Regions from separate parts of the Allobosea vaviloviae genome, predicted to be linked through region 1. Evidence: riboswitches for the same ligand, from Rfam matches in the RefSeq annotation. Region 1 holds a riboswitch; each other region holds the start of a gene.
The links. Region 1 has a riboswitch for thiamine pyrophosphate ahead of thiC (phosphomethylpyrimidine synthase ThiC). Riboswitches for the same ligand answer to the same signal wherever they lie in the genome.
Positions count from the first base shown of each region.

Region 1 (2,263 bases):
GACGTCATAGCGCCGCATGATCTCGCAGATCTCGTCGAAACGCTCGTAGAGGAAGCTTTCCTTGTGATGCGCCAGGCACCAGCGCGCCATGATCGAGCCGCCGCGCGAGACGATGCCGGTCACCCTGGAAGCCGTCAGCGGCACATAGGGCAGCCTGACGCCGGCATGGATGGTGAAGTAGTCGACGCCCTGCTCGGCTTGCTCGATCAGCGTGTCCTTGAACACCTCCCAGTCGAGCTTGACCGGATCGCCGCCGACCTTCTCCAGCGCCTGGTAGATCGGCACGGTGCCGATCGGGACCGGCGAGTTGCGCAGGATCCAGGAGCGGATGTTGTGGATGTTGCGCCCGGTCGACAGGTCCATGACCGTGTCCGCGCCCCAGCGGATCGCCCAGACCAGCTTCTCGACCTCCTCGGCCGCACCGGAGGTGACGGCGGAATTACCGATATTGGCGTTGATCTTGACCAGGAAGTTCCGGCCGATCGCCATCGGCTCGAGTTCCGGGTGGTTGATGTTGGCGGGAATGATCGCTCGCCCGCGCGCGATCTCGCTGCGCACGAATTCGGGTGTGACGAATTCCGGCACGCTTGCGCCAAAGCTCTCGCCATCGGCATGGCGCTCTTTCGCGCCTTCCAGCATCGCGGCGCGGCCGAGATTCTCGCGATGCGCGACATAGATCATCTCGGGCGTGATGATGCCGGCCCTGGCGAACTCGTACTGCGTCGCCATCTGGCCGGGCTTGGCCGTCAGCACCGGGCGCTCAGCCGGGCAGGCGGGCACCAGGTTCTCGGGCGAGATGTTGCCATTGTCGGCGGCGGTGACTTCGCGGCCAGGAATGCTGTCGAAACCGCGCGCGTCGAGCCAGGCGCGGCGTGGCTGCGGCAGGCCCTGGTTCAGATCGATCCTGGCGTCGGTCTCGGTGAAGGGCCCTGACGGGTCGTAGATGCGCACCGGTGGTTCCGCGTCGGTCGAAAGCTGCACCTCGCGGAAGGGCACCCGCATGGTCGGGTCTTCCGGTGGCGCGACATAGATCTTGCGCGAGCCGATGATCGGGCCGGTGGTGACGCCGGTCGGTGCACCAAACTTGGGCGCGGCCCTGACGCTGTTTTTGGCAGTCTTGGTGTGAACGTTCATGGGGATCTCCTCCTTGGTCCAAGGTTCAGGAGATCCGGCGTCGAAGCGGTCTAGCGCTGTCTGCGGCCGCGATTATGCGCAAGCCGCGTTCCAGTCCCTCCGCCGGTATGACCCGGATCAGGTTCGATGGGTTCGGCCTTTACGGCCATCTCAGCTCTTGCGAGCACCCCTCGGAACGGCTGGGAAGTTAGGCGCGATGACGTCGGTGCGCAACCGGCAAACAGCGCCCGGCTCGCATGACGTCATTGCCATGTGTTCAGCGCCTCGTTGATTGCGGCGGCGCTTCGGCGCGACGACGGCTGCGACGGATCGCGCGGAGCTATCTTCGGAAGCGACGCATTCCGGTGATGCGCTCTGTTGCGGGTCAGGCGCTCCTGGCGCGCGGCCAGGGCAGCACTCGTCCCGACATGACCATGCGATCGCGCCCGCCGTCCTTGGCGGAATAAAGCGCCCGATCCGCTGCTCCAACCAACGAGGCGCAGTCTGTCGTTGCATTGGAGTTCGGCCAGACAGTCGCGCCGCCAAGGCTCGCCGTGACGAGCCCGGACGGAGGGTTCGACCCGTGCGGAATCTGGATGTCGCGAAGCGCATCGCAGAATCTCATGCCGACCACCTCGCAGCCTTCGGCATCCGTACCGGGCAAGAGGAGTGCGAACTCTTCCCCGCCATAGCGCGAGGCCAGGTCGCCCGGGCGTCGTGTTTGCGCGGCCAGCACGGCGGCCACAGCACGCAGGCAGCCATCTCCAGCCGGATGTCCGTAACGATCGTTGAACTTCTTGAAATGGTCGATATCGATCATCAGCACGGAAAGGGCGGTGCCCTCTCGCGAGGCCCGCGCCCATTCCTGCTCCAGCCGCTCGTCGAAACATCGGCGATTGGCGAGCCCCGTCAGCCCGTCCAAGGTCGCCAGCGCCGCGAGTTTGTCTTCGAGATCCTTGTGCTCGGTCATATCGCGCGAGATCGCCACGACGCCATTGATCGTGCCGCTATCGGATCTTGTCACGCGCAAGGTCGTCTCGATCCAGATCTCGGTCTTCTCCCGGTGGCGCGTGCGATAGATGATCCTGGCTTCCTCGACCTCGCCGCGCTTCAACGCAGCAACCACCTGTGCGACCCGGGGCAAGTCCTC
Region 1 covers NZ_CP017147.1:1,783,973-1,786,235, forward strand. Annotated here, with positions in the region: gene thiC (phosphomethylpyrimidine synthase ThiC) at 1-1,134, opposite strand, end outside; TPP riboswitch at 1,211-1,315, opposite strand; gene BHK69_RS08325 (sensor domain-containing diguanylate cyclase) at 1,499-2,263, opposite strand, start outside.

Region 2 (2,263 bases), 2.0 Mb from region 1:
CATCCTGGCCCGTCAGCGGGTTCACCACCCGGCTGCGGATCCAGTGCGGGCCCGATTTCACCGGCGGACAGGTCTCATTGCCCCAATCATAGAACTGGGTGCCGAGTTCGGTCATGCCGTACATGTTGATGCAGCGATCCCGGGGCACGCCGAGCGCAGCCGACAGAGCGTCGTAGAACTCGTCCGCCGCCAGTTCGCGCGACTGCCCCTTGAAGCCGCCAGTGTCGAGGATGCGGCTACCCGGCGGCAGCGCAAAGTGCCGACCCCGCCGCTGCAATTCGTCGAGCAGGTGCACGAAGCTGAAGCTGGCACCCAGCAACGCGTAAGGCTCGTCCCTCGCCTCAGCGCGCTCCAGCGCCGCGAGCAGGCGCGCCGTGGCGAGGCCTGCCTCGTCGATGAAGCCTTCGCTGTCGGGCGTCCCGCATTCGCGCCGCGCCAAAGCGAGGTAATGCGCCAGCGACGAATTCGGCATCGCCTGCTCGTCGGGAAACAGAATACCCATGCGGATCCGCTCCAGCCCTTGCATGAAGCGCTGCCGGAAATTCAGGATCATCGAGCGGTCATAGACGGCCAGCGTCGGGTGATAGCTGCGGCCCCGCTGCCCGCCACGGGTCGTGCCGCTCGTCATGAAGACGTGCTCGATCTCCTCCGTGGGGCGGCAGCTCAGCGTCAGATCCTTGAAGGCATCGATCGGGACGGCGGGGATGTCGCGCCAGCCCCGGACGGCAAGCGGCGTCCTGCCTCGCGCCGCGGCGAAGCGGCGATAGGGCTGATTGTTCTCGAACTGGTAGGCGAAGATAAGCAGCGCCAGCCGGTCGAAATCCTCGTCCGTCGTGTCCTGCCTGTCGAAGAACTCCAGCAGGGCCGCAATGATCTGCGTTTCCGTCACGTCCATGCACACCTTCCGAGACATCAAGGCGCAAGCCGGCACGTTTCCGGTCTGCGACCCGCTGTCCGGCCAATGGCGCGAGCATGGAAAAGGAGCGGCTTGCCGCCCTATGTCCCGCATCCCTACGCCGGTATGAGCCGGATCAGGTTCGGAGGGTCACCGCGTTGCTCGAAACGGGTTCGAGCCGGCGGAATCTCAGCCTCCTAGCGAGGCCCCCCTGGGAACGAGCGCACCATGACGGCGGCGGCGCGGCCATGTCAAGAATGTGACATGGCAACAGCTCACTATCGCGAGCTTGCCGGCGGCGTGAGCTCAGCCTTGCCGGCTTCGAGCGCGCGTTTGCGGCAGGCTGGTGATGATCGCTCCCGCCACGACGAGCAATCCGGGCAGGACGATGCTCTCGCTCAGCATCTCCTTGAAGACGAAATAACCGATGAGCGTCAGGAACGGTACGCGCAGCGTGTCGGCGGCGCAGAGTTGCAGCGCGGAGCCATAACGCGATGCGTTCGCCAGCGCCGTCTGCGTGACAAAGCCGGCAAGCATCAGCACAGCAACCGCCAGCGAAACTCCGAGCACGTCCTCGAGGTGGACGTCGCGCGGCTGAGCGGTTCCCCCCACGTCGAGGCCAATCAGGAGCGCGCACAGATAAACCGGAAGCTGCACGGCATGCATGACGAACACGATCAGGACCACGCTCTTGCTCTCGGCCAGCCGGGCCAGCATCAAATTCGTGATCGTCAGCAGGGCAACTGCACCGACCGGAATCAGCAGGCGCGGATCATGCGACACGCCCTGCGAGAACAGCAGATAGGCGCTTCCAACGGCGATGAGCGACAATCCCAGGCAGGCGACGGGTCCCGGGATCAATCCTGCGACCACGAGGCCCAGCATCGCCGCGAAGAGAGGCCCCGAGAACTCGATCGTCGCGATGAAGCCCAGGGGAAGATTGGCCAGGCTCCAGATCAACGCCAACGACCCGATCAGGTGAATCAAGCTGCGCTGGACATGATAGCCGAACTGCATGCCGGCCAGTTGGTGCAAGACCGCCTTGCTTCTGAAGACGAAGAATCCGGCAAGGATGAGCGAGCCGGCGGAGCGGATCGCCGCGATCTCGACGATGCGAAAGGAATGCGACAGATAGCGAATGGCTATCGCCACCGCGATATAGGCCAGGAAATAGGCCAGCATCCAAACCGAGAATGCCAGGAAACGGCGCGTCAACCGGTCCATGGAATACCCAGAAGCATTCGCTCCAGGATGGCCATCCTCACCGGCAAGGACAATTTGACCTGTCGAAAATAACCCGCATTCGGCAGCGCGTCGCATGACACGTCGAGCTCGGCGAAACGCGGGAGAGGGTTCAGGATCAGGGTG
Region 2 covers NZ_CP017147.1:3,822,493-3,824,755, reverse strand. Annotated here, with positions in the region: gene BHK69_RS17630 (LuxE/PaaK family acyltransferase) at 1-895, opposite strand, end outside; TPP riboswitch at 989-1,118, opposite strand; gene BHK69_RS17625 (DMT family transporter) at 1,202-2,215, opposite strand; gene BHK69_RS17620 (aspartate/ornithine carbamoyltransferase family protein) at 2,107-2,263, opposite strand, start outside.
Region 2: linked by a shared signal. The riboswitch ahead of BHK69_RS17630 (LuxE/PaaK family acyltransferase) and the one ahead of thiC (phosphomethylpyrimidine synthase ThiC) in region 1 are both predicted to bind thiamine pyrophosphate.

Region 3 (2,263 bases), 3.0 Mb from region 1:
GCCCTCGGGCGCCATTGCCAATCTCTATGCGTTCATGGTCGCGGCCAAGCCCGGCGACTGCATCATCGCGCCGCCGGGCGCGATCGGCGGCCATGTCACGCATCACGGCGCCGGCGCCGCAGGGCTTTACGGCATCGTTACCCATCCCGCCCCAGTCGACCCGGTGAACTACACCGTCGACCTTGCGCGCCTGCGTGAGGATGCCTTGCGATTGAAGCCCAAGCTGATCTCGATCGGCGGCAGCCTCAACCTCTTCGCCCATCCGATCCGCGAGATCCGCGCGATTGCCGACGAAATCGGCGCGATCGTGCTGTTCGACGCGGCGCATATGTCGGGCATGATCGCCGGCCATGGCTGGCAGCAGCCGCTGGAGGAGGGCGCTCATCTGATGACGATGAGCACCTATAAGAGCCTGGGCGGGCCGCCTTCGGGTCTGATCGTCACCAATGACGCCGAGATCGCCAAGCGGCTCGACGCTGTCGCCTATCCCGGTCTGACCGCGAATTTCGATGCGGCGAAATCGGCCTCGCTGGCGATCACCTTGCTCGACTGGAAGGCGCATGGCCGTGCTTACGCGCAGATGATGGCTGAGACGGCCAAGGCGCTGGGCGAGGCGCTGGTCGAGCGGCAGGTGCCGGTCTTCGCGCGCGATCGCGGCCTGACGACCTCGCATCAATTCGCGATCGAGGCTCACAGCTATGGCGGCGGCCAGGCGGCCGCCAAGACGCTGCGTGCCATCAACATCCTGAGCTGCGGCATCGGCCTGCCCCTGCCGGAGGTGGCGGGCGACGTCAACGGGCTCAGGCTCGGCACGCCCGAGATCGTGCGCTTCGGCATGACGCCCGCCGATATGCCCGAACTCGCAGGCTATATCGCTGAAGGCCTCAGCGGTTCGCGGCCGGCGGAGGTCGTGGCTAAAGATGTGACGGCGTTCCGCGGGCGCTTCCGTGAGCTGCATTTCATGCGGTGAGGGCTGGCGCTGCCTGCATCCAGGCAGGCTTGACCATCGGCCACCGAGCTTTCACAGTCGTCGTCATTCCAGGGAGATCCCCGGCAAGGGGCTGAGACACCGCTGGCAGACCGGGGCAACCCGGATAAGCGCGCGGAAATCCTTCGAACCTGATCCGGTTCATACCGGCGGAGGGATGGATTTCCCGGCATGAAGCCGGCGGCCCGCAAGGCTGCAGATATCCTCGCCCCCCGTTGCGGCGAGGAGTTTGCGATGAGAGGCCCGCCCGACACCAGTTTGCGCCGCCAGCAGGCCGGCCCGCCCGATGCTCCGGCGCCGCCGGCCTCGACGGATGTCGCCATCATCGGCGGCGGCGTGATCGGCCTGATGACCGGCTGGCGATTGCTGCGCGCCGGCCTGCGGGTCGCGCTCTTCGAGCGCGGCACGGTCGGCCAAGGCGCGAGCCTCGCCGCCACCGGGATGCTGGCGGCGGCTGCCGAATTCGAGCCCGGCGGCGAGGAGCATGTCGCGCTCGCCCTGGAGAGCCAGCGCCTCTGGCCCGGCTTTGCCGCCGAATTATCGGCCGATGGCGGGCTCGATATCGACTATCGCAGGGATGGCATCCTGCTTGTCGCCACGACGCGCGACGAGGTGGCGCGGCTGCGCTTTCGCCAGGAGATGCAGCGGCAGGCCGGGCTTGTGACGGAGTGGCTGGACGGGGCTGCCTGCCGAGGCTTTGAGCCCGGCCTGCGGCCCTCCGTCGTGGCCGGCATCCATTGTCCTGGAGATCACCAAGTCGACCCGGCCAAGGTGATCGCCGCCCTGCGGCAGGCCTTCATCGAACGCGGCGGCATCCTGCTCGAAGGCTCGGCGGCAACGCCCTGGCTGCAAGCCGGGCGCGCCGTGGGCGTCACGACGAAGCAAGGGCCGGTGAAGGCTACGATCATCGTGGCTGCAGGCGGGGCCTGGACCGAGATAACGGGGCTTTCCCTGCCGTTGCGGCCGCTCAAGGGGCAGTCGCTGGCGCTGGCATGCCCGCCGGACCGGCCGCTCCTTTCGCGCATGGTCTGGACCGACCAGGTCCATCTCGCCCCCAAGAGCGACGGGACGCTGATTGTCGGCGCGACCATGGAGGAGTGCGGCTTCGACGATGCCGTGACGGCCGGCGGCGTCTACGCGCTGCTCGAAGGCGCGCGGCGCATCCTGCCCGGCATCGAGGACCTGCCGATCGCCGCGATCTGGTCGGGCTTCCGCCCCACCAGCGCGGACGACGCGCCGATCCTCGGCGCGACCCGGATTCCAGGCCTGCTCCTC
Region 3 covers NZ_CP017147.1:5,122,969-5,125,231, reverse strand. Annotated here, with positions in the region: gene glyA (serine hydroxymethyltransferase) at 1-970, shown strand, start outside; TPP riboswitch at 1,032-1,163, shown strand; gene thiO (glycine oxidase ThiO) at 1,223-2,263, shown strand, end outside.
Region 3: linked by a shared signal. The riboswitch ahead of thiO (glycine oxidase ThiO) and the one ahead of thiC (phosphomethylpyrimidine synthase ThiC) in region 1 are both predicted to bind thiamine pyrophosphate.